Regions from separate parts of the Psychromonas aquatilis genome, predicted to be linked through region 3. Evidence: predicted binding sites of a transcription regulator. Region 3 holds the regulator's gene; each other region holds the start of a gene.
The links. Region 3 encodes sigma-54, which starts transcription at its own class of promoters, with help from an activator protein. Its sites were predicted from a motif close to GTTGGCACGNNNNTNGNNT; they were not measured.

Region 1 (6,030 bases), on a different contig from region 3:
TTTTCGTCTACGCTCGTCCAGCCTACTTGATGTCTATTGGCTTTTATTTCGCCCTGTCGGCGACTTTACTTTCTCTAAGCCAGTAGAAAAAGTAAGCAAAATACTATTTGAGAAAGCTCAACGGCAGGAAGTTGTTGCTGTATTCAACACAGTAATTTATCTTTTATACTATGTTGAATAAAATACTTATAAAACTAAATGTTTAATGCAAAGCTTAATAAAACACGTTTTCCTGATTCAATTTTAGTGACACTGTGTTCATACTTATCTGGTCTAAATAAATACACGCGATTAAATAAATTAAGTATGCATTTTGTACACTTAAATACACCACCTACTTTAGGTTGCACCAATATAAAATTAAGTTTGTAATAACGCCCCTTTTGAACATTATCAACGTGTGCCCTAACACTATGATTAATAGGATAAGTAACTAGATTTATCGAAAATATCTTACTATAAAGAATTGTTTTGTTTTTAATGCTTTCAATCATATTATCTCCATACTTTAACCTACATATTCTAGCATGAAGCCACTTTATAAAGACCCTGTTTAGCAAGATCAAAATGCGATGAGATATAACCAAATAACTCATTAAATAATACCTTGATAATTTTCTTATCTAGAATACTTAATAACTTTCTAATACAAATAATACATTGAATTTGTTTATAAAAGGTTTGAGTGTCCAGCACTTCACCAGCATTCCTTAAGTTAATACTAAGACTGAGCTCAATATAACCACACCTCTTCTTCTTATTGAATTTTCTGAACCAGCTACATTTAAAACTAAAAAAGGTTTGGGTGTCCAGCACTTCACCAATAAAACTGGACACCCATACATTTAAATAAATAAGATCAGATAGTTACAATAAAACTTTACTCAGTGCAACTAATTCAATTCTCATCATTGAATTTTTGAATCAACCATCTTTAGTAAATTAAGTTAGCGAACAGTTCAATATCAGTTTTTCACTAGACTACAGGCTTATCTACTTTTTCATTTTTACCTAAAAAGGTAATCAATATTGCGACTAAAATTCCTGCGAAGCCGATGCCTGAGAATACAAGGCTATATTCACTTTTAATATCAAACATATTTAATAAACTGGTTAATAGTAATAATGAGATCCCAAGAGTTTTTAGGATAGTTAATGGTTTACTTAAACTAAACCAGTTCTCACAAGATGGGCATTGCTTTGCTACATAGATACCTTTTTTATTGATATTTTTAATCGCTTTTGGGGTTAGTTTTTCTTGACAATTGGGACACGTTACTTTCACTTTTAATCCTTAAAAATGGCTTGTTAATTTCTTTTAATAACCTAAAAACCAATATAAAAAACATCGTTTGTATTCAGGCTTATTAATTCATCAGAATAAAGTAACATAAACTGATACCAACTATATCAATCATTTAAAACTCAATTCAAAAATACGAAGCGCTATTCTTTAAATCTACAAAGGAATTAAGGTAGTTATACATCAACATAGTTCACGAACTAATTAAGCTATGCATGCTCTGTATTGGTTATTTTTCCTCATGGGTAGGACACACAACGAAACTTGATTTTTCAGGCTATAAAACGATGTTTCAACTATTTAGGCGCTCAACGAGCGAAAATGGAAGTTAATACTCTGAGAAACAACTCTGCACATCTATATCACCACATAGATTACGATAACTGAACAGCTAAATAATCAATGTAGAAAGAGTATTATAGATAACCAGATTCAAATACTTGTTTTATTAATGCTGTAATGAGCATAACAAATATTAATATAGGTAAAATTTTACTGTATTTTGCTTGTTTCTTTGCACTCATTGGCTTGGCATAACGCTCCACCAGCACCACTAACAAAGTAAGTGCAGTAAACAAGGCAATTAAAACCCAGATAATGTCCATCTTCTCCCCTCAATGTTTTACTTTTTTATAATAGTTACATCATGTATCCAACAGATCAAATACAACAATATAAAAGCTAGCGACTTTGGCGCTCACTTTGACTACATTTATTATTGCCGTGAACGACTCTGTTGATATGTTGACTAAATAAACAATACCTTCATATACGTTATATTCAAACAGCAAAATCACAACAAAAACTATCAACCCCCAATACAGTGAAAGCTAAAACCTATCAAAATTATAGATACAAACCATTTCCTTTAATGATAACAATTATCAATAATACAACTACAGAAACAAACCAACCAAAATATTAAAACCAAACAAGACACAAAGGATAGCACTATGATTAAGACAATTACTTTTGCAATGATTCACTTTAGTATTGCGACAATTGTTGCATATGCATTAACAGGCGACCTTTTATTAGGTAGTTTAATCGCAATGATAGAGCCATCAATTAATACTGTGGCCTTTTATGCACATGAAAAAGCATGGGAACACTTTCCTTTTCTAAAAAAACGTCAGTCAATGACTAAAGTGAAAACAATTAGTTTTGCAGTGATACATTTTAATGTTGCGTTCTTAGTGACTTACGCTTTAACAGGCGATGCTTTCCTCGGTGGATTAATGGCAACGATTGAACCTGCAATTAACTCTTTTGCTTACTTCTTCCACGAAAAAGCATGGTTTAATAAAACGAACAAGCATAATCATAACCAACAAGTTGTATGCGCATAAACAAGTATGCTCAGCCAATAACTGAGCAGCTTTACCAATAACCATATGCATGCAGAGTGCACTAGTTTGACAAAAAGCCAAGATCCCCCCTATTGGCTTTTTGTCTTTTAATATAAACAATACTGAATGTGCAGTACGAAATCACCCGAAATTGCTGGATACCCAGATGTTTAGATAAACAAAATCCAAATCGTTACAATAGAGCCCTGCTTAATATCACTACGCCCCTTCTTTCTTTAATCACAAACTACATGAAAACCTTTCAATCACCCTTGTAATAGTTACAGGGAAAAAATACCGCCTACTTTAGCCCGCAAAAAATATAACTATAAATCAATAGCTTATTTTTTTGGCACACAACTTGTATCGTTATCTACTGAGAACATTGACGCAATCACTATATTGCATTTATCCAGACTAGCTAAGGAGCTATATTATGAATAACGACATTATGAAAGGTCAGTGGAAACAAGTATCAGGTACTATCAAAGAGAAATGGGGTAAGTTAACAGATGACGACTTACAAGAAATTGACGGTAGCCTAGAAGTCTTCCAGGGCAAAATGCAAGAAAAATATGGCATGGAAAAAGATGAAGCAGAAAAAGAGTTTAATAAAACAGTCTCATAGGTCTCAACCGTTTATTTAACTTTTTAAATAACCTAATCAGGGCCAATTCAATTGGCCCTTTTTTCAGTTAAGACAATGAAGTGCTGTTTTTATTAAAAGGAAATTTTATGCTTATCAAACTACAAAAAAGTACAAAAATACAACAAAACCTAAAAAACTGAGTTAAGTCGATGTTAGTTGACCACGCTATTTTTTCGTAAAATCAGTCACGAAAATACTAATCTCACTCAAAACACCATTACAACAATTAACTAAAGCACATTTATCAACATACTTTACCTGTATTTAAAGGTCACTAAAGATAAGGATAGTGTTTATGATCATTTTATCAGTATTATTTTTTATTATAGGATTAGCCTTATTGCTTGGCGGCGGTTGGCTAATTGCATTGGGTGGCAGCTTATATTATTGCTTAGCCGGGGTAGCACTTATCGCAGTGTCATTATTACTACGTAAAAAACATGCCTATGCTAACTTTATTTACGCTATCTTTTTAATGGCGACATTGGTTTGGTCAATTCTTGAGTCAGGCCTCAGTTGGTGGCCACTGGCAACTAGAATGGGACTTTTCCTGATTTTAGCCATCCCTCTCCTCTTAATTGCTTTTGGCAAGCATCGTCGCGGTTGGATATTTTTATTACCCGTCTGGTTAGCAGCTGCAGCCACAACCCTTTCCCCTTTAATGGTGACCTCTCCGACAACAGTAGAAGGTGAATTACCGCGTGCGGTTAGCATACCTTTCTCAAGTGATGTAGATGACGGTGATTGGAATGCTTACGGTAGAAGCAATTTAGGACAACGATTTTCTCCTTTAGACAAGATCACACCAGAGAATGTCGATCAATTACAATTGGCTTGGCAATATCAAACCGGTGATAAAAAAGGACCTAAAGACGTAGGCGAAACCACTTATGAAGCAACGCCACTTAAAATAGGCAACGCACTTTATCTTTGTACGCCGCATAACTGGCTTATTGCTTTAAATGCAGATACCGGTGAAGAACAGTGGATTTACAACGCCAAAGTACCCGCCGAAAGTCAGCGTCAACATCAAACTTGTCGTGGTGTTTCTTATTTACCACCTAGTGATAGCAAACCACTTTCTGCCGTCCAAAAGGTATCAACACCTTCAGAAAACTTAAGTTCATTACAATGTGATGCACAATTATTTTTACCTACATCAGATGCACGACTTATCGCTGTTGACCCTGAAACAGGTGCTCGTTGTGCTAACTTTGCAGAAAATGGCGAGTTAGATTTAATGCACAATATGCCATTTAAACAATCTGGTTATTACTACTCAACGTCACCCCCATTAGTTACAGGTGGTGTTGTTATCGTGGCCGGTTCAGTCAATGACAATTACGATATTAACTCCCCTTCTGGTGTCATTCGCGCATATGACGTGAAAACTGGTGAATTGGTATGGAACTGGGATTCAGGTATGCCATATAAAACAGAACCCATTGCAGAAGATGAATTATATGCAACAAGCTCTCCCAATAGCTGGTCAGTGGCCAGTGCTGATGAGGAGCTAGGACTCGCTTATTTTCCAATGGGTAATAGAACGCCTGATCAACTAGGTGTTTATCGTACGCCTGCTGAAGAAAAATATGCAACATCGGTTGTGGCATTAAGCTTGAAAACTGGCCAAGTTGCTTGGGTGCAACAGTTTGTTCATCACGACCTGTGGGATATGGATACCCCTGCACAACCTTCTTTATTGGATTTAGACACTGAAACCGGAAAACAACCCGCTTTAGTGATCCCAACTAAACAAGGCGATATTTATGTGCTTAATAGAGCAACAGGCGAGCCTATCTTTCCAATCACCGAAGAGGCTGCTCCGCAAGGTGCGATTGCTGGCGATCACACCGCTAAAACGCAACCAACTTCTGCTTTATCCTTTAAACCTGAAAACTTAACAGAGTCGGATATGTGGGGAGCAACGCCGCTCGACCAGTTAATTTGCCGAATCAACTTCAAGCAATTACGTTATGAGGGCCGTTATACGCCACCATCAGAACAGGGTTCGATTATATACCCAGGTAATTTTGGGGTTTTCAATTGGGGCAGTATTGCGGTCGATCCTAAACGTCAGCAGTTATTTGGAATGCCTTTGTATCTTGCTTTTACGTCTACATTAATTCCTAAAGAAGGACTTGATTTAAGTGATTCAAATAAAGGAGAGCAAGGCGTTAACTCAAATGAAGGCGCTGATTATGCTGTCGACTTAAAACCATTCCTTTCTCCATTAGGCATTCCCTGCCAACAACCACCTTGGGGATTTGTTGCAGGGGCAAGCCTTAATACAGGTAAAACCGTTTGGAAGCATAAAAATGGTACGATCGAAGATATGACGCCATTTAAACTGCCAATTGAAATGGGTGTACCCGGCATTGGAGGTCCAATTATTACCGATAGCGGCATCGTATTTATGGCAGCTGCCGTTGATGATTATTTACGAGCTTACAATCTAGCCGATGGTAAAGAATTGTGGAAAGCACGATTACCAGCAGGCGGACAAGCCACTCCTATGACTTATTTAAATAGTAAAGGAGAACAAATGGTCGTCCAAGTTGCAGGCGGTCATGGTTCTATTGGCACAACAATTGGCGATTATGTTGTTGCTTATAAACTAAAAAAATAACCACTAGTACCTGCTAAATCTAATCCAATAATATTGGGTTAGGTTTAGCCTTACCCGATCCCATACTTCATCAAAAACACATCTACCTAACATAAGTTTC
Region 2 (13,624 bases), on a different contig from region 3:
GCTAAGCCCATTATACCGGTACTTAACTTTATAGAGTCTGATGATGCAGATGTGAAGGGGTGGACGACACAACTCGCGCGTTTAAACCTACATGCGTTTGTGAGTTTTGATAGCGTGGTATTTAAATTCTCCGATGAACTAAAAATCTATCAAAAGATGCAGACGTTATTATCTCAGTACGAGGCACAACTCGATGTTTTAATTGCGCAACGAAAACAACAATGGCAAGAGAGAGCCACAGCTGCTCAGCAACTTATCGCAGTATTACTTGTAGAGTCTGCCGCATGCCGTTTTAAAGCTGATAATGATGAAAAAAGTATTGAGCTTTTCAGTGAAAAATTGCAATCAACAATGCGCAAATTAGAAACCAAAACACTTAATCAACTATTAAACCTCTACCAGTTTCAACAACAAGATATTGACCAATATGAGTTGCCTATACAGCAAGGTAAATGGGAATTGGACCTGTTTTCTTCAGATCATCTACAAGAATTTAGCTCTAAGGTCAGCGGCGACTTCGTAAAAGGAGCCGGTGTTGGTGTTGCCGTTGATTTAGTGGCTGCTGGAATGACCTTGGGCGCCGCAGCGGTTGCCGGTGGGGTAATGGGCGTTCTGTGGGGAGTCAAACAACGATATTATGATGAAATCCATGCGAAGGTTACAGGTTATCGTTACCTTTGTGCGGACGATACAACATTACAAGTTTTATGGACGCGTCAGCTTAACTTATTAAGTGCATTACAACAGCGTGGTCATGCTAGTTTTACCAAAATGTCATTGGTTAACACTACGAGTGATGAGAAACCGTTACCCAAACGCTGGAATAAATGGCTAAGTAAGGCTCGTCATCACCCTCAATGGCTGTCTTTAAATAATAGTGATCAGCCTTCATTTAAAGGTAAAAAACAACAATTAATCGATGAAATTGTGCAAAGCTTAAATAATGAAATAATCCCTAAAGATGAATAATCCTCGTTACTGATTACAAAAAGTCAGTGACGGCGATCCCTAAACCCACCGTATTAGTGTATTCATTGTATTCAATTAAACTATTACCGTAACCGGAAAATACTTGGATGTAGCCTTTTATTCGTCCGTATAAAGGAAAGCTCCATGAAGCTTTCAATGAGCCTTTACTAAAGCCACTTTCAAGGTTGTTACGACTGACCAGTGAGTAAACGTGATCATCCTGCTTGTAGGCAAGCATTACTTGACCATGTCCGAAATAATCTAATAAATCAGGATTATCGTCATCATCGGATGATTCAGAGAAGCGGTACCAAGGGTTGACGTTGACAACAAGATTTTGTCTACTAAAAACTAGGTTACCATTCAGGCGATTCCAACTTCGAGAGGAAGGCTCGCTACGTCCATTGGATTGGTGAGTAAAACCAAATGAAGCGCTTTTAAATTCCCAACCTGCTGCTAGCTTCTTATCTGTATCCCATACTAGAAAGGCTTCTGGCTCATAGTTTGTTTCACGAAAGGGAGCTGAGCCTTTAGTGTCGTATGCCTGCCAAAATGAGACTTGAGTATAAGCAACATAACCTGAAATCGGGAGGTCTGCTATATGGTCAAAGAGCGGTAATTTGATACTAATTTGGTACTTTATTTCGTTGCGTTGTGGTGTGCTATCATTACTTTCACCTTGGTATAAATCATAGCCTTGTATTTTGTCATTATAATACAGGGGTAAGATGTAGTTAGGCTTATGCGCTAAAATAGAGAATTCGAGACCCTCTACTGTCGATTCATCTTCAGCACGTTGTTCGATAACATCAACATCATTTTGCTCTATATCTTCACTCTCAGCGAATATACCGGTGCTAAAAAATAGCGTTATTAATATGAGTAAGTACATTCTTTTACCTTATACAAAAACTTAAGTGATAATCGCCTATATTAACCTATAATCACCTTTAGTGGTTTATACATTACGTATTAAATGAATAATAGTTAACAGAGGTAGTAAATGAAATTAAGTAAAATACCTTTGTCTGCACTAAAAGGTGTGGGAGCAAAGGTTGCAGAAAGGCTGAGCAAAATAGGCTTAAATACAGTCGAAGATTTATTGTTTCATTTGCCGTTGCATTATCAAGATCGCACTCGACTTTATGCAATTAAAGATATTAAAGATGGTATGCAAGTTAGCATACAAGGTGAAGTCGTTAGCTGTCAGGTTCAATTTGGTAAACGTCGTATTTTAAAGTGTAAAATAAGTGATGGGGAAGGGATCGCTACATTAAACTTTTTTCACTTCAATGCTGCTCAAAAAAACAGTTTTAAAGAAGGGCAGTGGATAAAATGTTTTGGCGAATTTAAGCGCGGTTATCAAGGCCTTGAGGTGACTCACCCAGAATATTCATTAGTGGCAGAAAACACATCGAGTTCCGTAGAGGAGGTGCTAACACCTATTTACCCGACTACTGAGGGTTTAAAGCAAAATAGTTTACGCCAATTAACAGAGCAAGCATTACAACACTTACAACAAAACCAAGTTGAAGAGTTAATCCCCACCTCGTTACTGATGCACCCTATTAGTTTATTTGATGCATTGATGACGATACATCGTCCACCTCCGTCAGCGAGCATAGAGCAATTAGAAGAGCGAACTCATCCTGCTCAACAACGTTTAATTATCGAAGAGTTATTAGCGCAACAAATTAGTATGTTGGCATTACGAGAGCAAGCACAACAGCATAAATCGCCCGTATTGAATGCACCTGGAGTGTTGTCGCAACAGTTATTGAATAATTTACCGTTTTCTCCAACGGAAGCACAACATCGAGTTAATGCTGAGATTCAACAAGATTTAAACCTTGAGCTACCTATGATGCGTTTAGTACAAGGTGATGTGGGATCGGGTAAAACATTGGTCGCAGCATTAGCGGCACTAACTGCGATAGAGGCTGGATATCAGGTTGCCTTAATGGCACCAACAGAGCTGCTAGCAGAACAACATCTATTAAACTTCCAAAGTTGGTTTGAGCCATTAGGTGTGCGGGTGGGGATGCTATCTGGAAAAATGAAAGTAAAAGAAAAACGTAATCAAGTTGAAAATATTACCTTAGGCTTATCACAAATGGTGATTGGCACTCATGCTTTATTTTCAGAGAACGTTATTTTTCATAATTTAGCGTTAATTATAGTCGATGAACAACATCGCTTTGGTGTTGATCAACGTTTATCGTTACGCGAAAAAGGCGTTAATAATGGTTTGGTTCCACATCAATTAACCATGACCGCAACACCCATTCCTAGAACGCTTGCTATGACAGCCTATGCGGATTTAAGTGTTTCTGTAATAGATGAATTGCCGCCGGGCAGAACACCGATTAAAACGGTTGCATTGGCCGACTCTCGACGAGAAGAGATAATTCAGCGTGTTTATAAAGCGTGTAAAGAGGAAGGCAGGCAGGCTTATTGGGTATGTACCTTGATTGAAGAGTCAGAAGCGTTAGAGTGCCAAGCAGCAGAAGATACCGCCAATAATTTACAGCTGGCTTTGACTGATTTACGTATTGGCTTGGTTCATGGGCGAATGAAAGCAGCGGAAAAACAATATGTAATGGATTCATTTAAAGCGGGTGAGTTAGACTTATTGGTTGCGACAACCGTTATTGAGGTTGGTGTAGATGTTCCTAATTCTAGCCTTATGATCATTGAAAACCCTGAGAGGTTAGGCTTAGCACAATTACACCAGTTGCGTGGGCGTGTAGGACGAGGAAAGGTCGCTAGTCATTGTGTATTACTTTACAAATACCCATTATCTAAAACTGCTTTAAAACGATTAAATGTGTTGCGAGAAAGTAATGATGGATTTTATATTGCAGAGCAAGATTTAGCGATTAGAGGACCAGGAGAGGTATTAGGAACAAAACAGACTGGCATTGCAGATATGAAAATTGCAGATCTCTTGAGAGACCAAGCTTTAATTCCTCAAGTACAATCACTGGCATTAGCTTTAATTGACGCTCACCCTGAATATATTCGTCCATTAGTGGACCGTTGGCTAGGTGATAAACCTGTTTATGCGCAAGTATAAAAAAACCTAATTCTGATCAGAAAATTAGGTTTTTATTTAGCATTAAGCTGAAACAGGGCGATTATAAAAGTATTAATTAATCGTTTAAGTTAAGTTCTTTTAGTTTGCGCGTTAGTGTATTGCGTCCCCAGCCTAACAATTTTGCTGCTTCATGTTTTTTGCCTTGCGTATGTTTCAAGGCACTTTGCAGCATTATTTTTTCAAATTCAGGTAATAATTGCCCTAGGATATTTGTTTCACCATTTTTAAGTTGTGTATCAGTCCATTTTTTTAGGCTATCTTGCCACTGCTCTGGCGCATTGCCCTGATCTGGTGTTTCTTGCTCTCCTAGCTCAGGCGGTAAATCATTGATATGAACTTCTTGACCACTGGCCATTACAGTTAACCAACGACAAATATTTTCAAGTTGTCGAACATTCCCAGGCCAAGGTAGGCCACTGAGGTAATTAATGGTTGCTTTAGTTAATTGTTTACTTTCAACATTTAATTCATTGGCAACAATCTGCAAAAAGTGATTCGCTAGTAGTGGTATATCTTCGCGGCGTTCTTTTAGTGCAGGTAACTGTAAACGGATCACATTCAAGCGATGGAATAAATCCTCACGAAAGTCACCACTTTGTACTTTTTGCTCTAAATTTTGATGGGTTGCAGCAATGATACGGACATCTACTTTAATCGCTTGATGGCCACCAACACGATAAAATTGCCCATCCGCTAATACGCGTAATAAACGCGTTTGTACGTCTAAAGGCATATCACCGATTTCATCTAAAAATAAAGTGCCTCCATCAGCTTGCTCAAAGCGACCTTGTCGATTTGCAGCAGCTCCTGTAAAAGCGCCTTTTTCATGACCAAATAATTCAGCTTCTATCAATTCTTTTGGGATCGCTGCCATATTAAGCGCAATAAAGGTCTCATTTTTGCGCGGGCTATGCTTATGTAACGCATGGGCAACAAGTTCTTTACCTGTTCCTGATTGACCGTTGATCAATACACTCATACTAGAGCTAGACAAACGCCCGATAACACGGAAAACCTCTTGCATTGCCGGTGCTTCACCAATAATTTCAGGGGTTGCAATGGCTTGTGCAGTCGGTTTCTTTTGTTGTTTTAGCTCCTTACTATGATTTAGTGCACGCTTGATAAGTGCCGTTGCTTCATGAATATCGAAAGGTTTAGGTAAATATTCAAATGCACCACTTTGATAAGCATTAACTGCGCTGTCTAAATCTGAATGTGCCGTCATAATAATGATCGGAATAAGGGGATAGCGTTGATGAATTTTTTGCATCAACTCTAAACCATCTATACCCGGCATTCTAATATCTGAAATAATTATTTCAGGTTGTTCAATTAATAATTGCTGCCATAAACACTCTGCATCTGGAAAGCTTGCATGCTCTATATTTTCAGCTTTTAATGTTCGTTCTAAGACCCAGCGAATGGCATGGTCATCATCTACTATCCAAGCTGTCATTGTTCATCCTTAATATTTTATTTTTATTGCATGGCTCAAAATTATATTGGTAAATAAATAGAAAACTCTGTTTTACCTTTTTGGCTGGCAACTTCTATACGTCCAAAATGTTGTTTAATTAATTCTTGTGCGATTGATAAACCTAACCCTGTACCGTCTTTTCGTCCAGTAACCATTGGGTAAAAGAGGGTGCTTTGTAAGTGCTCAGGGATCCCAGGACCGGTATCAATTACTTTTATTTCTGTAGATAAGCGTTGTGATAATCCATTGATTACAACTTGAGTCGCGGCACGTGTACGCAGCGTAATAGTGTGTTCACCAGGTTCATTTTGTAAAGCTTGTACTGCATTTTGTACTATGTTTAATAGAGCTTGTTGCAACTGATCTGGTTGCATTTCAAAATCTGGGATACTTGGATCATAGTCCATCTTAATTTTAATGTGTTGTGGTAAATTTAAATTAACTAGCTTACGAACACTTTCTAAGACAGAGTGAATATTATGAATACTTTTTGTGCCTACTTTTTGTGGTCCTAATAATCTATTAACAAGCGCACTTAATCGATCTGCTTGTTCAATAATGATTTGTGTAAATTCTTTTAAATCTGCACTAGGCAGTTCAGCCTCTAACAGTTGTGCTGCACCACGCAAACCACCTAATGGGTTTTTAATTTCATGGGCTAAGCCTCTAACAAGCTCCTGTGCCGCTTTTTGTTGGTGTTCTTGATAATGTACTTGGCTAATACGCTTTTGATGTTCAATGCAGCGCATTTCGATCAATACGTAAGATATTGAATTGATAATGATATAGTTTGCGCTTAAATCAATCAGAATAGGCTGACCATCAATTAATAAAGACAGTTCATTTGCAGTAAAAGAAGATTGGTCAACAAGTAACTCCTCTATAATTTTTGAAGAGAAATGATATTGTTTTGCGAGGGTTTTTAAGTAATTCCCATATAACCTTTGCTTGCTTTGTGAGAGTAAATGCTCGCTTGCTGGGTTAGTGTAGATCACTTTTAAAGAGGTATCTAAAACCAAAAAAGCGGTTTGCGCTTCTTCGAGAAAGGTAAAAGCAAGTTCTTTACAAGGTTCTTTTAACATAGTCCTACAATCTATTTAATAGCTGCTCGTTGTAAATGAACAGTAACAACTTGTGTCTTAGTTAATATATTGCCCTCATTATCTAATAGTTTCACTTGTAACTGATGAGTGCCTCGGTCAATATTTAATGCACGAATTGTTGTTGATTTTTGTGATTTACCAAATGCTACACCATCTATAAATAGTTGTAATAATTGGTTGTTATTTAGTTCTGGCCTTATGTCTACATTGATATCTATAGTGCCATTATTACTACGTATTGCTATATCTTCTTTGGGTGAAAGTATCTTGATACTGTATTCACCTTGAGTGACTTCTGTTGTTTTGTTCTGCTTCAATTGTATTGTTTGTTGGTTCTTGCTTGTAGACATTAAGTTTTGCTTTTCAATAGATATTTTTTGTGCACCTATTAAGGGGGCAATATCTGAAAAGTGACTGTTACCATTAGCATCAACCCAATGATAAATTTCTGCCTGAACTCTTACCGAAGCCAACGTTAAAAACAATAACATTGATAAATAAGTAACGATATCTTTCATCATACTTCCTTTCAATATTAGCCTGATTTATTAACAGTATAGTGTTTATTACACTGCTTATTGATCTGGTAGGTAATAGAGAAAAAAATATGTTTAATTAATTGATGCCTATCGTTCCTTCATTTTATTGTGAATAGTGATTAATCATCATATGAATGACGATAATACTATTTTATAAAAAGTGGCTTTCTCAAGAGAAAGCCACCAAGGTCTTTTTATTATTGAATATTACTTAATAAATAACATTTCTGAATATTTAGGTAGAGGCCATAATTCATCCGCTACTAATAATTCAAGTGCATCACCGTGTTCACGTACTTCAGCCATTAATGGACAAATTACATCAGCACTATGGCGCATATGCGCTTCGGTATCTGCAAAGTCATGTTTAGCAATTTCAGCTTCAAGCTTAGTTGTTGCTGCTAATAGACCATTAATATGCTCTGCTACTGACTTAGCAACTGATGAGTCTAATTCAATACCTAAATCTAGTGTTGAAGCAGAGGCTAGCGTTAACTCTGAAACATACGCAATTGCTGCTGGGTAAATTTTAGTTTTAGCGATATCAATAACTAATTTAGCTTCTACTTCAATCGCTAAATTGTATTGTTCTGCATAAACTTCGTAACGGCTTTCTAATTCAACTGGTGATAAAACACCTGTTGTTTCAAATAGCTCGATAACTTCAGGCGATTTAAATGCTGGTAAAGCATCAGCTGTTGTTGGGATGTTTTTCAGGCCGCGTTCTTCAACTGCCGCTGTATGCCAATCTTCTGAATATCCGTCACCACCGAATACAACATTACCGTGTAATTCCATTAATTCTTTAAGAACAGTAATTACAGCAGCCGTTTTATCTTGCTTTTCTAAAGCAACTTCTAGTTTCTCAGCAATCCAGTTTAGTGAATCAGCAAGCATTGTATTCATTGCAACTAGAGAACCTGAAACAGACTGCTCTGAACCTACAGCGCGGAATTCAAAGCGATTACCTGTAAATGCAAATGGAGAAGTACGGTTACGGTCACCTGGATCACGTGCGAAATTAAGGATTTGAGAAAGACCCAGATCCATTTCACCACCTTGAGTACAAGTTGTTAGTTTACCTGTTTTAATTTCGTCATATACTCTTTCTAATTGGTCACCTAGGTAAACAGAAAGAATCGCTGGTGGCGCTTCGTTAGCACCTAGACGGTGATCGTTACCTGCAGAAGCAATAACTGCACGTAGTAATGGACCAAATTTATGTACACCACGAATAACTGCACCACAGAATAATAAGAATTGTAGATTCTTATGTGGCGTCTTACCTGGATCTAATAAGTTACCTTGTGTGCTGTTACCAACAGACCAGTTAACGTGTTTACCTGAACCATTTACACCTGCGAATGGTTTTTCATGTAATAGACATAGGAAGCCGTGCTCTTTAGCTGTTTGCTTCATCATTGTCATTAACAATTGTTGTTGATCTGCACCAACGTTAGCTGCGCCGTAGTAAGGTGCAATTTCAAACTGACCTGGTGCAACTTCGTTATGGTGTGTTTTAGCTGGGATACCTAGCTTGTATAGTTTGTCTTCGAAATCTTGCATGAACACTTGTACACGTGCTGGGATTGCACCGAAGTAGTGATCATCAAATTGTTGACCTTTAGCTGGAGCCGCACCAAATAATGTACGACCTGCTAATAGTAAGTCTGGACGTGCGTTAGCAAAGTTTTCATCAACTAAGAAGTACTCTTGTTCTGGACCACAACTTGAATCAAGTGCTGCTACTTCTTCTTCGCCCATTAATTTAAGTACTTTTTGTGCTGCTTCATTCATTGCTGAATTAGAGCGAAGTAATGGGATTTTTTTATCTAGTGCTTCACCAGTCCAAGACATGAATACACTTGGAATCATCAGTGTTGCGCCATTTGCAGTATGCTGGATGTAAGCTGGGCTTGTTGGATCCCATGCTGTATAACCACGCGCGGCGTTAGTCATACGTAGGCTACCATTAGGGAAAGATGAACCGTCTGGTTCGCCTTTAATAAGTAAGCTGCCAGTGAACTCATTGATAGCATTACCATCAGAGTTCGTTAGAATGAATGCATCATGCTTTTCAGCAGTGATATTTGTCATTGGATAGAAAACATGAGAGAAAAATTTTGCGCCTTTTGCTAAGGCCCAATCTTTCATTGCTGCTGCAATGATGTCTGCAGTTGCTTTATCTAAAGCTTCACCAGTTTTCACTGTTTTTTTGATCGCTTTAAAAGCATTTTTTGATACTGCTTCTTCCATTTTTGCTAAATTAAAAACATCAGTTGCCCAGATTTGATTTAGTGGCTCAGTTTGAACGACCTCTTTTGGTGCACGGTTAGTAATTTGTTCAATTGCTTGAAGGCGGACTTGATTTCCACTCATGTGATGCTCCTTGCTTCTATATAAAGGCGCTGCGTTTAGCAGCCATGTTATTTTTAAATGTATAAATAAAAAATATATAACTTAGAAAGCAAGAGTTAGACCAACTTTAGTTTTTTTGAATAATTACAGTTAGGAAGACGGATAATATCTTAAATCCAGATTAGTGAATGACTGTTTAAGCTGCTTTGTAAATGTTATAGGCTTTTTATTACAGGGAATAAGCAGTTTACTGTCTATTAGATAATAAAAAAGGCCGCAATGGCGGCCTTTTATTGAGTACGTAATGTTTAAATTTTTAAACTATACGCTGTAGTATAAATCGAACTCTTTAGGATGTGTTGCTTGAGATACTGCTTCACACTCTTTAGTTTTTAACTCGATAAATGCGTCAATACCTTCATCAGAGAATACACCACCTTCTGTTAAGAATGCACGGTCCGCGTCTAGTGCAGCTAGTGCTTCTTCAAAAGAAACAGCAACTTGTGGAATTGCATCAGCTTCTTCTTTAGGTAGATCGTATAAATCTTTATCTAGAGACTCACCTGGGTGGATCTTATTTTTAATACCGTCAAGACCAGCCATTAACATCGCAGCGAAACCTAGGTAAGGGTTCATTGTTGGGTCAGGGAAACGTACTTCGATACGTGCTGCACGAGCAGTTGGTACGATTGGAATACGAATTGACGCTGAACGGTTACCTGCTGAGTAAGCAAGCATTACAGGTGCTTCAAAACCAGGGATTAGGCGTTTGTACGAGTTAGTTGATGAGTTAGTAAATGCGTTTAGTGCTTTAGCATGTTTGATGATACCACCGATGTAGTACAGTGCCATCTCAGAAAGACCACCGTATTGGTCACCAGAGAATAAGTTCACGCCATCTTTACCTAATGATTGGTGACAGTGGTTACCAGAACCGTTATCGCCAACTAAAGGCTTAGGCATAAACGTTGCTGTTTGGCCGTATGCATGCGCTACGTTATGAACAACATATTTATAAATTTGGATTTCATCTGCTTTTTCAACCATTGTGTTGAAACGACAAGCGATTTCATTTTGACCAGCTGTTGCTACTTCGTGGTGATGTGCTTCAACAACTAAGCCCATTTCTTCCATGATTAAACACATAGCAGAACGGATGTTTTGAGCTGAATCAACAGGTGCAACTGGGAAGTAACCACCTTTGATACCTGGACGGTGACCTGTGTTGCCATCTTCATAAGAAGTACCAGAGTTCCAAGCAGCTTCTTTCGCATCAACTGAGTAGAAAGCACCAGCAATACTGTTACCGTATTTAACATCGTCAAATAGGAAGAATTCAGGTTCTGGACCGAATAATACAGTATCAGCAATACCAGTAGAGCGCATGTAAGCTTCAGCACGTTTTGCAACAGAGCGTGGGTCACGGTCGTAACCTTGCATTGTTTTTGGCTCTAATACGTCACAACGTAAGTTTAGCGTCATGTCATCTGTGAATGGGTCTAGTACAGCAGTTGCAGGATCAGGCATTAATACCATGTCTGAATCTTGAATGCCTTTCCAACCAGCAATTGAAGAGCCATCGAACATTTTACCTTCTTCAAAAAAGTCTTCATTTACTTGATGGTGTGGAATTGAAACGTGTTGCTCTTTACCATGCGTATCAGTAAAGCGTAAATCAACGAATTTTACTTCTTGCTCTTGGATAAGAGTTAAAACGTCTTGGATTGTTTGTACAGACATGTTGTTGAACCTCATTTGACATCGGAAATTATTACGACGCTAATCAATATTTTTATAAATCAAATATGATTTGCCATCATTGTAAGCTTAATTATTTATCACGCAGCGAATATTATGCCAACTTGATGAACCCTACTATAACCTAGATCATTCACTTTCAAAATGGAACTATAAATTATTTTTGCACCGATTTGGTGCTTCTTGCATCTATTTTGGTGCGTTTTTCAATAAGCGGTCAGTATATCCTGTTTATTTCTCATTTTTGGGCATTTTCGCTAACTGTGATCGACTTAAAACTTTCTATTTTTGAAATTATGTTTACAATGTGCGCACATTTGGCTAGAACACTTTCTGTGTTTTTATTGCCTAATTCTTTTTATACCAATTAAATAAAAATAGATTCGTCTACTTTTATTTAATTGGTATTTTTAATAGTAAGTTATTTTTGAGGCGCATCATGTCGTTAGATAAATTAAGAAATATTGCCATTATTGCTCACGTTGACCATGGTAAAACAACATTGGTTGATAAATTGTTAGAGCAGTCTGGTACATTGGATTCACGCGGTGGTTCTGAAGAACGTGTAATGGATTCTAACGATCTTGAAAAAGAACGTGGTATTACCATCCTTGCAAAAAACACTGCAATCGTATGGAACGATTACCATATCAATATCGTAGATACTCCTGGACATGCTGACTTCGGTGGTGAAGTAGAGCGTATTCTATCTATGGTAGATAGTGTTTGTCTTATTGTTGATGCAGTTGATGGTCCAATGCCACAAACTCGCTTCGTTACACAAAAAGCATTCGCACATGGTTTAAAACCAATTGTTGTTATTAACAAAATTGACAAACCAGGTGCACGTCCTGAATGGGTAATGGATCAAGTATTTGATTTATTCGATAACTTAGGTGCAACTGATGACCAATTAGACTTCCAAGTTGTTTATGCTTCTGCATTAAATGGTTGGGCAAGTACTGATATGGACGAGCAAAAAGATGACATGGAAGACTTATTCCAAACTATCGTTGATACTGTTGCGCCACCAGAAGCGGATCGCGAAGGCGATTTCCAAATGCAAATTTCTCAACTTGATTACAACTCTTATGTTGGTGTTATCGGTGTTGGTCGTATCACACGTGGTGAAGTTAAAGTTAATCAACAAGTTACTATTGTTGGTGCTGACGGTAAAGAACGTAAAGGTAAAGTTGGCCAAGTATTAGGTTACTTAGGTCTTGAGCGTCATGATGTTGAAGTTGCAGAAGCGGGTGACATCATTGCAATCAGTGGTTTAGGCGAACTTAAAATTTCTGATACAATTTGTGCACAAACCAATGTTGAAGCAATGCCTCCTTTAACTGTTGATGAACCAACAGTAACAATGACTTTCCAAGTAAATACTTCTCCATTCTGTGGTAAAGAAGGTAAATACGTTACTTCACGTAACATTCTTGACCGTCTACATAAAGAGCTAGTACATAACGTTGCACTTAAAGTAGAAGAAACTGAAGATCCTGATAAATTTAAAGTATCAGGTCGTGGTGAATTACACTTAGGTATCTTAATCGAGAACATGCGTCGTGAAGGTTACGAATTAGCTGTATCTCGTCCTGAAGTAATTGAGAAGATAATTGACGGCCAACTACATGAGCCAATGGAAACATTGACAGTTGACTGTGAAGAAGAGCATCAAGGTTCTATCATGGAACAATTAGGTATCCGTAAAGCGGAACTAACTAATATGATTCCAGATGGTAAAGGACGTGTTCGTTTAGACTTTATGATTCCAAGTCGTGGTTTAATCGGTTTCCAAACTGAATTTATGACAATCACTTCTGGTTCTGGTCTTCTATACCATAGCTTTGATCATTACGGTCCTCATAAAGGCGGTACAATTGGTCAACGTCAAAATGGTGTATTGGTATCAAACCAAGCAGGTAAAGCGGTTACTTACTCTTTATTCTTCTTACAAGATCGTGGTCGCCTATTCTTAGGTCACGGTACAGAAGTATATGAAGGTCAAATTATCGGTATTCATAACCGTGCTAACGATTTAACAGTAAACTGTGTTAAAGGTAAGCAGCTTACTAACGTACGTGCATCAGGAACAGATGAAGCACAAACGTTATCACCAGAAATTAAACTAACTCTTGAGCAAGCGTTAGAGTTTATTGATGTTGATGAATTAGTAGAAGTTACACCAGAAAGCATTCGTATTCGTAAGAAACTACTTACAGAGAACGAACGTAAACGTGCAGCTCGCCCTGCGAAAGGTTAGTTCGTTTAGTTAAAGTACTTAACTTTCTAATATTAAGGTCTTACTATAGTAAGGCCTTTT
Region 3 (13,624 bases):
TGCTTGGCACTATTGTCATTAACACGGCAAGGGTTGCGACTTGCTCTAACGTTGCCTCAAACATATTGGAGACAGAAGCTGCAATAAATGCTGCCATTAAGTTAACTGCTAACCAAACTGTTCGTCTTTTAGCACTAGGGAGGACAGGAGCGAAGGTATCTTCATCATCATCCATCCCTGCCATCCCCATCATCGAGTGTTCAACATTTTCACGAATAAGGTCAACAACATCATCGATGGTAATTCGGCCTAGTAGTTGATTATTATCGTCGACGATTGGCGCAGAAACCCAGTCATGACGTTCAAATAGCTTGGCAATTTCAGCTTCTTCTAATAACACATTTAAGGCAACGGTATCATGGCTCATAACATCTTTAATAAGTGAAGAAGGCGCAACGGTTAACAGTGTAGATAAAGAGACATCGCCTAATAATTTATTATCAGTATCAACGACATATAAAGCATCTGTTGTATCTGGGATGGTGCCTTTTAAACGTAAATAACGTAATACCACTTCAATTGTGACATCAGGACGTACGGTCACTGTGTCTGTATTCATCATTGAGCCAGCGGTATCTTCAGGAAAGGCTAGAGCGAGTTCAACACGCTGTCTATCTTGGGCGTCCATTTGTTCTAGTACAGCCCGGTAAACACTATCTGGAATACCACGTAATACGTACGCTAAGCCATCAGTTTCCATTCCTTCTGTCGCAGCAACTAAGTTATCCGTACCCATTAAATTAATGATGCCATCTTTTGCATCTTCATTTAATTCTTCTAGAATTTCACCATGTTGGTCGTGATCAGTTAGGTTCCAAAGTACTTTACGGTTAGCTGGCGGAGAGGATTCTAAAAGAAAAGCAACATCGTTGGCTGGCATTTTATCTAGAATACTACGAGCTAATACAAAGCGGCCATTTTCTATCGCCTTTTTAACTTCTTGAAGTCGTAGCTGGGTATTGTCATTTTTATTTTTGTCCAGCATCCTAGCTCCTGATTTTATTCTTCTTCTAAAAACTTATTCTCGATGAGTTCTGTGACAGCAAGCATTGCCTCTTGTGCTTGCGGGCCTTGTGCTGCTATCTCGATTTCTTGCCCTAAACAAGTTTCTAGGACCAATAAACCTAAAACACTACCAGCATCGGCTTGTTTGCCATTATGTGTAATGGTGATTTGTGCATCAAATGCATTGACTAACTCGACGAGTTTGATTGTCGCTCTAGTATGTAAACCCAATTTATTTTTTATTGTAATTGTTTGCGTAATTATATCCAATGGGGTCACTCCTTTAAGCATTTGTGCTCTATTTGTATTTGATATTTATGTTTAAATCGTGCTGCTATCTGTTCTGTAACATAAACTGAACGGTGGCGACCACCAGTACAACCAATGGCAATGGTGACGTAATTACGATTATTCTGTTCTAAATGAGGTAACCAATTTAAAAATAAATTCTCTATATTTATAATGGTTTCTTTAACCACTGAAAATGAATTTAAATAGTCTTGTATTAATTTATCTTTTCCTGAATAAGCTTTCAGATCTTTTTCCCAATATGGATTAGGTAAAAAGCGTACGTCAAAAATGTAATCAGCATCTTCAGGATGTATGTACTTAAAGCCAAAAGATTGAAATATAATAAGCAGATTGCTTTTTGTTGAGCCTTGCAAATATATTTTTAAATGTTCATTTAGGTTATGTACAGATAACGACGTTGTATCAATAGAGAGGGCTGCCATTGATTTTAATGGCATTAGCATTTCGCTTTCTAAATCTAATGCTTGAGATAATGAGAGTTTTTGCCTAGAAAGTGGGTGGAGGCGACGTGTTTCGCTATAACGACGTATTAATTCACTGGTTAGTGCATCAATATAGATGATTTCTAATTCAACTTTTTGTTGTAAGCCTACAATGAGTTGCTCAATCTCTTCAACTTTCGCAGGCATATTACGAACATCTAAACTGACAGCGACCTTGTTATCTTTAGGATCTAACGTATCAATTAATTGACCTAATAATTGATACGGAACGCCATCGATGCAGTTATAACCTAAGTCTTCGAGTACATGGAGGGCAATTGTTTTTCCTGAGCCAGAGCGCCCACTGATAACAATTAACTTCATATGCACTCCTTTTACTTATAGGGTTAATAACTCAAATAATTGCTGATTGTCTTCTGCATTACGTAATTGACGAAGAAATTGCTTATCAAGTAACTTCTGACTAATTTCTGATAACGCAGAAAGGTACTCTTTGCATTGATCTTCAGGCACAAAGATTGCGAATAATATATCTACTTTATTACCGTCATATGAATCGTAATCAATCGCCGTTTCACATTGTAAAAAAATAGCTGTTGCAGGTAGCTCACGAGAAATCTTCACATGGGGAATAGCAATCCCTGAACCAACACCTGTTGATCCAATTTTTTCTCTAGCAATTAAACTTTCAAATAAGTCTTGAGAGTTTAATGCTAATTTTTCAGCAGCAACAATGCTAATTTTTTCTAATGCAGCTTTCTTACTTGCACAAACTGCGTGACTAAATACTGAGTCTTTATTTAATAGAGTAGATATTTTCATAATAAATTTTAACTGTTTTTAATGGACGCGAGAGTTTAACAGGTTAGCAATAAATGACTATAGTTAATCTCACTTAAATTATTCCATATCAAAATCTAAAGTAATTGTTTGCGCTGGTTTGATGGCGGAATCCCTAATGATTCTCGGTACTTAGCAATCGTACGTCGCGCAACTTGAATACCTTTTTCCTCTAGTAATTTTGTTATTTTATTGTCACTTAATGGCTTGTTTGCCGGTTCTGCAGCCACTAATTTCTTGATTAAAGCGCGTATTGCAGTCGATGAGCATTCACCACCACCATCAGTTGTCACATGGCTTGAGAAAAAATACTTCAACTCATATATGCCTCGATGAGTGTGCATAAATTTTTGTGTAGTCACACGTGAGATTGTGGATTCGTGCATATCTACTTCAAAAGCAACATCATTTAAAACCATGGGTTTCATTGATTCATCACCATATTCAAAAAATGCTTGTTGTTGTTGAACAATACAGTTTGATACTTTTAATAGTGTTTCATTGCGGCTTTCTAAGCTTTTAATAAACCATTTAGCTTCCTGTAAATGGCCTTTAATAAACTGTGAGTCTGTTTTGCTAATATTACTACTGCATAAATTTGCATATTGTTGATTAATAGATAAGTTAGGATCACAGTCTTGATTTAATGACACTCTCCATTGCCCATTAACTTTCTTAACATACACGTCAGGTACGATGTATTGTGTTGTGCTTGTTTCAATACTGTTGCCTGGACGCGGCTCTAAGCTTTGAATTAGGCGCATTATTTCCGAAAGCTGCGTTTCTTTAAATTTGCTTTTGCGGGCAAGTGTTCGATAATCTCGATTGCCTAACAAATCCATATATTCTTCGAGTATTGTAATGGCTTCGTCACGCCACGGAGTATCTTCTGGAAGCTGGCGGAGTTGGATTTGTAAACATTCTTTTGTAGTACGAGCTGCAACCCCCAATGGGTCGAAATGTTGAATGCGTTTTAAAACGACTTCTATCTCATCTAGTTCTATTTCATCTATTTCTGTTTTTAAACTCGTTAACAGACTTTCACAATCAGTTGTTAGATAACCCGATTCATCAATCGAATCGATGATAGACATTGCTATTATTTGATCCGTCTCGCTGAACGGTGTTAATTGCATTTGCCAAATTAAATGATCTTGTAATGATGTAGATGATTCACCCTGATAAACAGTATCTTCACCATCATATGCCACTGCATTAGAGGAGGTGCCTGTTATTTGTGGGGCACTATATGACTCTTCCCACTCTTGTTCTACAGGTAAATCCTCAGAGAATTCTTGTTGTGTGATCGCTTCTGACGTATCAACCTGGCTACTATCGACTTCCTTAACCGTTGCCTCAGTCCCTGTTTGGTCATCTTGTTCTAAAAGGGGATTAGAATCTAAAGCATTTTGAATCTCTTGTTGTAGATCAAGAGTCGATAGCTGTAATAACCGTATTGCTTGTTGTAATTGGGGGGTCATTGCTAATTGCTGACCCATCCTCAACTGTAGTCCTTGTTTCATCAAAGCATTTATTCCTAGCGCTTAACTTAAAGTTTAAACCCTTCACCTAAATAAACACGTTTTACATGTTCATTCGCTAGTATTTCATCTTGAGTGCCAACGGCAATAATCTCTCCATGACTTACTATGTATGAGTGCTCACAAACATCCAATGTTTCTCGCACATTGTGATCGGTAATTAATACACCTAATCCTCTATCACGCAGTTGTTGAATAATATTTTTAATATCGATTACAGAGATAGGATCGACCCCTGCAAAAGGTTCATCTAGTAAAATAAACTTAGGTTCAGTTGCAAGTGCTCTCGCGATTTCAACACGGCGTCGCTCACCACCAGATAAACTCATCCCTTTATTGTTGCGGATGTGTGTGATGTGAAACTCTTCTAATAATGTATTAAGTTTTTCATCTCGTTGAGCTTGTGTTAATTCTTTACGAGTTTGCAGTATCCCCATAATATTATCGGTAACGGTTAAACGTCGAAAAATAGAGGCTTCTTGAGGCAAGTATCCAATCCCTTTTTGAGCTCGAATATGCATCGGGTTGCTGGAAATATCTTCATCGTCAATGACAATACTTCCTTCATCTTGTTTTACTAAACCAACTACCATATAGAATGAAGTTGTTTTACCAGCGCCATTAGGGCCTAGTAAACCAACAATCTCGCCAGTTCTAACTGTTAAACCAACACCGTTAACAACTGTACGTCCTTTATAGCTTTTAACTAAGCCTGTCGCGCGTAATTCAGCCATTTATTTTTTTCCTGATGTTGTTTTATCTTTTTCAAATTGAGCGGGTAAAAAGATGGTTTTAACGCGTTCTGTCTGGCTAGAGTTTACATTTAACTCTTGCGAGTCTAAGTAGTACTCAATTTTTGATCCATTTACCTGACTATCTAATTGTTTTACTTGTGCATTAGTGGTTAAAGTTACTTTACCTTTTGCAACATCATAAACGATATTTTTTGCTTCAGCATCAAATGGTTTACCATCATCTTGAGTTTGATAAAAGGTTGCTACATTACCTTCAGCAATCATTACTTCGTGATTGGGTTGCTCACCTCTTATCACGGTAAGTTTGTCAGCAGTTAACTTGATCGTACCTTGCGTCAGTAAGACATCTTTCGTAAACACTATTTTATTGGTTTTTAGGCTGGCTTGCTGCTGCATTGAAGAGATGTGAATAGGCTGATTGTAATCAGATTCTAAAGCAAAAAGGTGACTGCTAAACAAAGATGTCGTCAGTATAAGGGCTAATTTATTTAGGTTCATTTAAGTACACCGCTTTAATGTTTGAATTTAGTTTCATTTCTTCTTCTACCAAGGATGCCCATAGACCGACACCTTCTTGACGCATTTGAGGACCGGTCCAGGTCACTTTTAAGTCACTCGTTATTACTTTTGTATCTAGCATCACTACGGCTTCTTCTGTTGACATCGTTTGTACGACTTGATCTTCACTTAGATTTTTAACCAGAACATCACCAGATAAAAGTAAATTATTATTTTCTTTTAACGTGCCAGTTAAACTGGTCAATTGCCATACAGTGACTTCGCCTGTGTCATCATTTTTATTGTACACAATGACTTTAGGCTGAACAAATTCAGTAATATCATGTTCAGGATAGTTTGTTGCCTTATCAGCGAAAACACGATAGTCATTAAAGCCAAATTGATCAAAATGATCACTTCTTACATTATCTGCAATATAACTTGGATGATGTTCTGGTAATGCAGGCAACTCTACTTCTGGCTTAAAATAAACCCACAAAGTAAATGCAATCAGTAATGCAATAAAGGGAATACTTTGTTTTTTATTCATTTATTCACTTTTACCTTCAGTTGTAGATAATTGTCCATGACATTGCAAGAAGAGGTCACAAATTTCACGAACCGCGCCAAAACCACCGTTAATAGTCGTTACTAAATCAGCTGCTTGCAAGGTAAGTGGGTGAGCATCATTTACCGCAATCCCCAATCCAGCCATTTTCATGACGGGTAAATCAACAACATCATCTCCAATATAAGCTGTTTCTTCTGGTTTAAGGTTTAATGTTTTTAGTAAAGATTGATAAACAGTTAATTTATCATCTTTACCTTGGAATATATGTGTTACACCTAATGCTTGCATTCTATTTTTGACAATATTTGATTCACGACCGGTAATAATTGCAACATCAATATTTTGTTTCATGATTGCTTTAAGGCCAAACCCATCTTTGGTATGAAATGCTTTTAATTCTTCACCATCATTACCGAGGTAAATTCGACCATCAGAAAAAACGCCATCTACATCGCAGACAAATAATTTTATTTTTTTTGCTTGTTCAAAAACAATAGGATCAATTTTTCCATAGGGTGTATCAATCATTTGTCGACTCTTTTTAACATGATAGGAAATATACAATTAAAAATATCAAAATACGTGCCATAACGCGAGTTTTGTTTATTTCTAAACACAAAGATTTCGAGATTAACGCCGCTTTTTGATTTTATTATGGCAGCATACTTAGTTTGAAATCTTCCTTTGTATCGATAAGTAGGAATCGCATTGTAATGGTTAATTTATGTAAATTTAGATTAATTGCTTTTTTATAGGTAAAATCAATTTTAAAAGCCCAATTTAATAATTTTAGTTAGGCTTTTTAGCTTAATGAACGTCTCGACTTTAATTCAAATTTCTTTAGAGAAAGTATAATTATGCCTGAACAACACATTGTAATTAATCAACTTAGTTTCATGCGCCAACAGAAAAAGATATTTGAAAATATCAATATGCAGTTTGAACGCGGTAAAATAACGGCAGTGCTTGGACCAAGTGGTATAGGTAAAACAACCTTGCTTAAACTAATCGGAGGGCAAGTGCCAGCTGATAGTGGTGAAGTTTTGTTTGACGGTGTATCAATTCACCAATGCTCTGAAAAAGAGCTATATCAAGCTAGAAAAAAAATGGGAATGTTATTTCAAAGCGGAGCACTATTTAATGAATTGAGTGTTTTTGAAAATGTCGCTTTTCCATTACGTGAGCATACCAAATTAGATGAAAAACTTTTAACTACGTTAGTATTAATGAAGCTTAATGCCGTTGGGTTAAGAGGTGCTAAGGACTTACTTCCATCACAATTGTCTGGTGGTATGGCCCGCCGTGTCGCTTTAGCTCGTGCTATTGCCCTAGACCCTGATGTCATTATGTATGACGAGCCTTTTACAGGGCAAGATCCTATTTCAATGAATGTCTTATTAAAATTAGTAAAAGAATTGAACGATACTTTAGGTTTAACGTCTATTATTGTTTCTCATGATGTTAATGAGGTTTTATCTATAGCTGACAACGTTTATGTTTTTGCCGATAAAAAAATCATCGCTGAAGGAAGTGTTGAGCAAGTATTGGCGCAAAAAGATAATGCGTTATTACAACAATTTTTAGCTGGGGCAGTGAAAGGACCTGTTCCATTTCATATGCCAGCTAATGATTACCAAACAGATTTAGAAGAGGCGAATAGATAATGCAACAATTTATCACACCGTTTTTACAAACTATTGGTGCATTTACGTTACAGCTGATCCAGAGTATCGGCCAGTCGACATTAATGTTTTGTCGAACCCTATTTACTAAGCCGCATGCTAAGTTGTTTCGATTAACTGTGGTGCAGATTTATCACCTAGGGATTTTGTCATTACCGATTATCCTCACTGCCGGTTTATTTATTGGTATGGTGTTGAGCTTACAAGGTTATTATGTGTTAGTTGATTATGCCGCCGAAGAAAGTTTAGGCAGTATGGTGGCACTCTCTTTACTACGTGAATTAGGACCGGTTGTCGCAGCTTTGTTATTTGCAGGGCGAGCTGGTTCAGCTTTAACAGCAGAGATAGGTTTGATGCAAAGTACTGAGCAAATAGCGAGCATGGAAATGATGGCTGTTTCTCCTTTAAAACGTATTATCGCACCACGCCTGATCGCAGGGATTATTACCTTACCATTATTAACCTTGGTATTTAACCTTGTAGCAATTTGGGGGGGGTATTTGATTGGTGTTGTTTGGATGGGCGTTGATGGAGGTGCATTTTGGTCAGTGATGGAAGGCAGTGTTAATTTCGCGCCTGATGTTGGCAATGGTATGATTAAAAGCTTGATATTTGCTTTTATTGTTACATGGGTTGCTTTATATAATGGCTTCTATGTGATCCCTAATGCACAGGGAATTAGTAAGGCAACGACTAAAACGGTAGTGCTTGCTTCATTATCTGTTTTAGGAATGGATTTTATATTAACTGTTATTATGTTTGGAGGCTAAAATGCCACAAAAAAAATTAGAAATTTGGGTTGGATTATTTGTGGTTGCAGCAATTGCTTCTTTTATCGTACTTGCATTTAGTGTTGCTGGACTTTCATTTAAAGGAGAAGGGGACAGTTACACTCTTAAAGCAAGCTTTAACAACATTGGTGGTTTAAAAGCACGTGCGCCCGTAAAATTAGGCGGTGTTGTGGTTGGGCGTGTAGAGTCTATTTCACTTGATGTTGAAAACTATACTCCCATTGTGACTTTATCTATGTTTGAAAAGCAGGGCTTTTATCCAGAAACGTCATCATTGGCTATTTTAACGTCAGGCTTACTAGGAGAGCAATATATTGGTATCACTCCTGGCTTTGTAGATGAAGATATTGAGATGTTAGGTGACGGAGATGAAATTGAAGATACTAAGTCAGCTTTGATTCTTGAAGACCTAATTGGACAATTTATTTACTCTATTAATAAGGACGACTAATGCGTTTATTTATTTATGTTTTTGCACTTATTTATTCATTTTCTTTTTCAGTAACCGCTAAAGAATATGATTTAACCGATCCTAATAAAGCGCTTCATACTTTATCTAGTAGTACCTTTGAACGTTTAGACAAAGAAAAGGATAATTTAGATAACGATCCTACAATTATCAAAACTATCATTGAGGAGGAGCTGATCCCATATTTTGATTACAAATATGCAGCTTATAGCGTTGTTGGTACACATTTAAAAAATACAACAGCAGAACAGCGCAGTAATTTTGTTGATGCTTTTTTAACTTACCTTATTAATGCATATGGCCATATCTTAAAAGAGTATGACCAACAAACCTTAACAATACTTGATATTAGTGATTTTAATGATAAGAAAATTGTCAGTATTCCTGTTAGAATGCGCGACAATAATGGGCAGGTAACTCAGCTCGCATTTAAGTTACGTAAAAACAAGAAAACCAATGAGTGGAAAGTATTTGATATCATTGCAGAAGGCGTCAGTATGCTTGATACAAAACGCTCTGAGTTTGGCTCGTTAATCCAGAATAAAGGTATTGATGAAGTCATTCAATTGTTATTAGAGAAAAACGATGAGTTTACATCATGAGTAACAAACTATTGCTTGAAGAAAGCCTGTTATTGGCTGGTTTCAGTGAACAGCGTTACCCTGTAGTGAGTGCTTATCAAGATGTCACCACGTTAGACTTGTCTCGACTAACGAATGTTGACTCTGCTGGCGTAGCATATTTAGTACAGATTAAAACAAAATATCCAACCATCTTGTTAGCCAATGCTTCAGCTAAGCTGAAAGTCTTAGCTGCACTTTATGGTGTTGAAAATCTTTTTGAAAAATAGTGGTTTATAATGAATATAGAAATAATTAAAGAAAAGTTAGAAAAAGCCCTCACACTAGATGTATGCATTGTGAAAGGTGAAGGTAATACTTTTCAAGTTATCGCAGTAAGCGATATGTTTACAGATATGAGTAGAGTGAAGAAGCAACAAGCTATCTATGCTCCTTTGGCTGATGAAATTGCAAGCAATGCAATTCATGCGTTAACAATTAAAGCATTAACGCCAGATGAATGGCAGAAACAAAAACATTTTATATAGTTGGTTAAATAGGGATTTTCATGGGTCAATTTATTATTCAAGGTGGCTGTAAGTTAAATGGTGAAGTAACCATTTCTGGGGCAAAAAATGCCGCATTACCGATCTTATTCGCTACTTTATTGTCTGAAGGCGATATCAATTTAAGCAATGTACCGCTTTTAAAAGATATCTCTACTACCATTGAGTTGTTACAAGAGTTAGGGGCGACAGCAAGTCAAACTGAGCATTCAGTACATATTAACGCTAAAGAAGTGAAAAACTATACTGCTTCTTATGAGTTAGTAAGAAGTATGCGCGCTTCTATTTTAGCATTAGGCCCATTAGTGGCTCGTTTTGGCGAAGCAGATATTTCATTACCGGGCGGTTGTGCTATCGGCGCGCGTCCAGTGAACTTGCACATCCATGGTTTAGAGCAAATGGGTGCGATTATTAAAGTAGAAGATGGCTTCATCAAAGCACGTGTTGATGGCCGCTTAAAAGGTTGTCATCTGTACATGGACTTAGTAAGTGTGACAGGTACTGGTAACTTAATGATGGCTGCTGCATTGGCTGAAGGCGTTACGACTATTGAGAATGCTGCGAAAGAGCCAGAGATTGTTGATCTTGCTAATTTCATTAATGGAATGGGCGGGAAAATAACTGGTGCAGGGACTGATACTATTGTCATTGAAGGTGTAGAGAAGCTAGGTGATTGTGCTTATCAAGTACAACCTGATCGCATTGAAACAGGCACTTTCTTAGTTGCAGGTGTGGTGAGTGGTGGTAAAGTTCGTTGTGTAAAAACCGATCCTAGCTTGTTAACGGCTGTTTTATCTAAACTTGAAGAAGCTGGTGCATTAGTGAATACAGGTGATGATTGGATTGAAGTTGATATGACTGATCGTAAATTGAAATCCGTTAATATTACAACGGCTCCTCATCCTGCTTTCCCAACAGATATGCAAGCACAATTTACATTGCTTAATACGGTTGCTCCTGGCACAGGACGTATTAAAGAGAATATCTTTGAAAATCGTTTTATGCATGTACCTGAATTAAAACGTATGGGCGCAAATATTGAATTAGACGGTAATTTAGCAATTTGTGGTGATAATGATAAATTAAGTGGTGCAACTGTGATGGCAACAGATCTACGTGCTTCTGCAAGCTTAGTTATTGCAGGTTTGATTGCACATGGTGAAACCATTGTTGATGAAATTTATCATATTGATCGTGGTTACGAAGCGATTGAAGATAAGCTGATTCCATTAGGTGCAACAATGCGTCGTGTTGAATCTTAATATAGTTGTTATTAAGATTCTTTAAGTATAAAAAAGAAAGCATTTGCTTTCTTTTTTTGTCTTTATTAGATGTTTACTGTAACTCACCAATTGTCACATCAAGTTGTTGTTCTTTACCTTCCCTTAAAATGGTTATTTTTATCGTTGTGCCAGGCTTAGTTTTAGCTATTTTATCCATCGTCACAATTAAATTAGCTGCATTTTCATTACCAATCTTTAACAGAATATCATTGTTTTTCATGCCTGCTTTTTCAGCTGGCCCACCTTTAAGTACTTGCTTTACTATGATGCTATTTTTAGCCTCTAAGCCCCATAAACGAGCCAGTAGTGGGTCTAAGTTTTCTGCTTCGATACCTAATGAGCCACGAATAACTCGTCCATCTTCAATAATACCTTGTACAACATGTTTTGCCAGTTGATAAGGAATCGCAAAACTAATGCCATAAGTGACATTACTATTACCGGTATAAAACTCCGATGTATTAATTCCTACTAATTCTCCTCGGCTATTGATCAGCGCACCGCCCGAGTTTCCTTCGTTGATTGCAGCATCTGTCTGAATAAAGTCCTGTCTACCAGTACTACTCATTCCGCTACGTCCTGTTGCACTGATCACACCCTGTGTAATTGTTTGACCAAGGTTATATGGGTTGCCTATGGCTAACACAACGTCGCCTATTTCAGGTGTATAGTCGGGATTCTGTGGTATCACTGGTAGGTTTTCACCTTCTATCTGTAATACTGCGAGGTCCGTAACGATATCACTGCCTAAAATACTGGCTGTAAATAATCGCCCGTCTTGCAAGGCGATTAATATTTGATCGGCTTGAGCAATTACGTGATGGTTAGTTAAAATGTAGCCATTACTATCTAGAATAATGCCAGAGCCTAAGCCAGTGGGTTGTAATTGTTGTTTTTTACCTACGTTGGAGTCTATATACTGCTGAGAGTAAATATTAACGACTGAAGGCGCTGCTTTTTTAACAGCTTCAGAATAACTGCTTACACTTGGTAAGTGTGTACTTTCTTTAGTCAAACTCTTGAATATTACTGGACCATAAAGAATACCTGCAGCAATCAATAACCCGCAAATAACTGGCTTCAATAAATAATTTAAATAGAGTTTTAGTTTCATATATTGTTTATTAATGCATCATATAAGTTAAAGAAAAATTTATCACAACCCAATTACGGTTTTGTTTAGAACACAAAAAAAGAAGAAGAATAAAGTCGGTAGAGTACTTTATTATCTATTCGAGATTGTTAATTTGGCATATGCCAATGCGAACTAAGCTGAGTAGTGTCAGTATATAGAAAAGTAGAGCAAGGGGGGAATTAGTTTTTTATAAATAAAACCCAAAAAAAAACATCGCCTTAAGACGATGTTTTTTAGTGCTAATAAACGATTAAAATCAATTAGCTAAATACACAGTATTTTATTATTTATGCAATAACGTGTACTGAAGAAGTATTCGTTGTACCTGAAGCTACTAATGCACCAGAAACAATAACAACTTTATCACCTGAAGTTACTAAACCTAACTCTTTAGCAAGGTCCATGCTTAATTTGTAGAAGTCTTCAATAGAATCCTGTTGTTCAACAAGTTTAGCTGAAACACCTTTAGTTAATGCCAGTTGGTGGCGTGTTTTAGGGTTGCTTGTTAATGCTAAAATTGGTTTAGATGGGAAGTATTTACGTAAAGAACGAGCTGATTTACCAGCACCAGTTGCTACGATAATTAATTCTGCATCTAATTGTTCTGCATTATCTACAGCGCCGCTACAAACAGCTTCAGTGATACGTAAAGTTGATTTTCTATCATCAGTTCTTGCTGAGATAGTTTTGTCTGTACGCTCACAGATACTTGCCATGATAGCAACTGCTTCTGCAGGGTATTTACCTTTTGCAGATTCACCTGAAAGCATTACAGCATCTGTACCATCGATGATTGCATTCGCAACGTCACCCGCTTCTGCACGTGTTGGACGAGGGTTTTTGATCATAGAGTCAAGCATTTGCGTTGCTGTGATAACTGGCTTACGTGCAGCGTTTGCTTTTTCAATCATCATTTTTTGTGCAAAAATAACTTCTTCAACAGCAATCTCAACACCTAAATCACCACGTGCAACCATAATTGCATCTGAAGCCGCTAAGATCTCATCGAAATTATCTACACCTTCTTGGTTTTCAATTTTAGAGATAATTTGAATGTCTTCACCGCCGTGCGCTTTTAAATGCTCACGAATTTCAAATACGTCTTCTTGCTTACGAATAAAAGAAGCTGCGATAAAGTCAACTTTTTGCTCACAACCAAATACTAAATCGCCT

Region 1: a site for sigma-54 is predicted at 3,001-3,019, ahead of V6256_RS14610 (CsbD family protein). Genes of this name have one in related genera too.
Region 2: a site for sigma-54 is predicted at 11,387-11,405, ahead of glnA (glutamate--ammonia ligase). Genes of this name have one in related genera too.

What each region holds. Positions count from the first base shown of each region.
Region 1 is NZ_JBAKAZ010000097.1:35-6,064, forward strand. It holds partial or broken gene V6256_RS14580 (hypothetical protein) at 1-181, shown strand, start outside; gene V6256_RS14585 (2OG-Fe(II) oxygenase family protein) at 195-494, opposite strand; gene V6256_RS14590 (hypothetical protein) at 977-1,285, opposite strand; gene V6256_RS14595 (hypothetical protein) at 1,720-1,908, opposite strand; gene V6256_RS16460 (DUF2061 domain-containing protein) at 2,257-2,652, shown strand; gene V6256_RS14610 (CsbD family protein) at 3,089-3,280, shown strand; gene V6256_RS14615 (membrane-bound PQQ-dependent dehydrogenase, glucose/quinate/shikimate family) at 3,597-5,930, shown strand.
Region 2 is NZ_JBAKAZ010000006.1:82,410-96,033, forward strand. It holds gene V6256_RS02890 (GTPase/DUF3482 domain-containing protein) at 1-969, shown strand, start outside; gene V6256_RS02895 (phospholipase A) at 983-1,861, opposite strand; gene recG (ATP-dependent DNA helicase RecG) at 1,973-4,045, shown strand; gene glnG (nitrogen regulation protein NR(I)) at 4,122-5,522, opposite strand; gene glnL (nitrogen regulation protein NR(II)) at 5,564-6,625, opposite strand; gene V6256_RS02915 (DUF4124 domain-containing protein) at 6,637-7,164, opposite strand; gene V6256_RS02920 (glutamine synthetase III family protein) at 7,393-9,564, opposite strand; gene glnA (glutamate--ammonia ligase) at 9,865-11,283, opposite strand; gene typA (translational GTPase TypA) at 11,741-13,564, shown strand.
Region 3 is NZ_JBAKAZ010000008.1:81,846-95,469, reverse strand. It holds gene mgtE (magnesium transporter) at 1-985, opposite strand, end outside; gene V6256_RS03770 (HPr family phosphocarrier protein) at 1,000-1,284, opposite strand; gene rapZ (RNase adapter RapZ) at 1,281-2,123, opposite strand; gene V6256_RS03760 (PTS sugar transporter subunit IIA) at 2,139-2,582, opposite strand; gene V6256_RS03755 (RNA polymerase factor sigma-54) at 2,678-4,123, opposite strand; gene lptB (LPS export ABC transporter ATP-binding protein) at 4,150-4,875, opposite strand; gene lptA (lipopolysaccharide transport periplasmic protein LptA) at 4,876-5,394, opposite strand; gene lptC (LPS export ABC transporter periplasmic protein LptC) at 5,381-5,944, opposite strand; gene kdsC (3-deoxy-manno-octulosonate-8-phosphatase KdsC) at 5,945-6,493, opposite strand; gene V6256_RS03730 (ATP-binding cassette domain-containing protein) at 6,823-7,629, shown strand; gene mlaE (lipid asymmetry maintenance ABC transporter permease subunit MlaE) at 7,629-8,417, shown strand; gene mlaD (outer membrane lipid asymmetry maintenance protein MlaD) at 8,419-8,889, shown strand; gene V6256_RS03715 (MlaC/ttg2D family ABC transporter substrate-binding protein) at 8,889-9,509, shown strand; gene V6256_RS03710 (STAS domain-containing protein) at 9,506-9,757, shown strand; gene V6256_RS03705 (BolA family protein) at 9,767-10,015, shown strand; gene murA (UDP-N-acetylglucosamine 1-carboxyvinyltransferase) at 10,036-11,295, shown strand; gene degS (outer membrane-stress sensor serine endopeptidase DegS) at 11,369-12,430, opposite strand; gene pykF (pyruvate kinase PykF) at 12,739-13,624, opposite strand, start outside.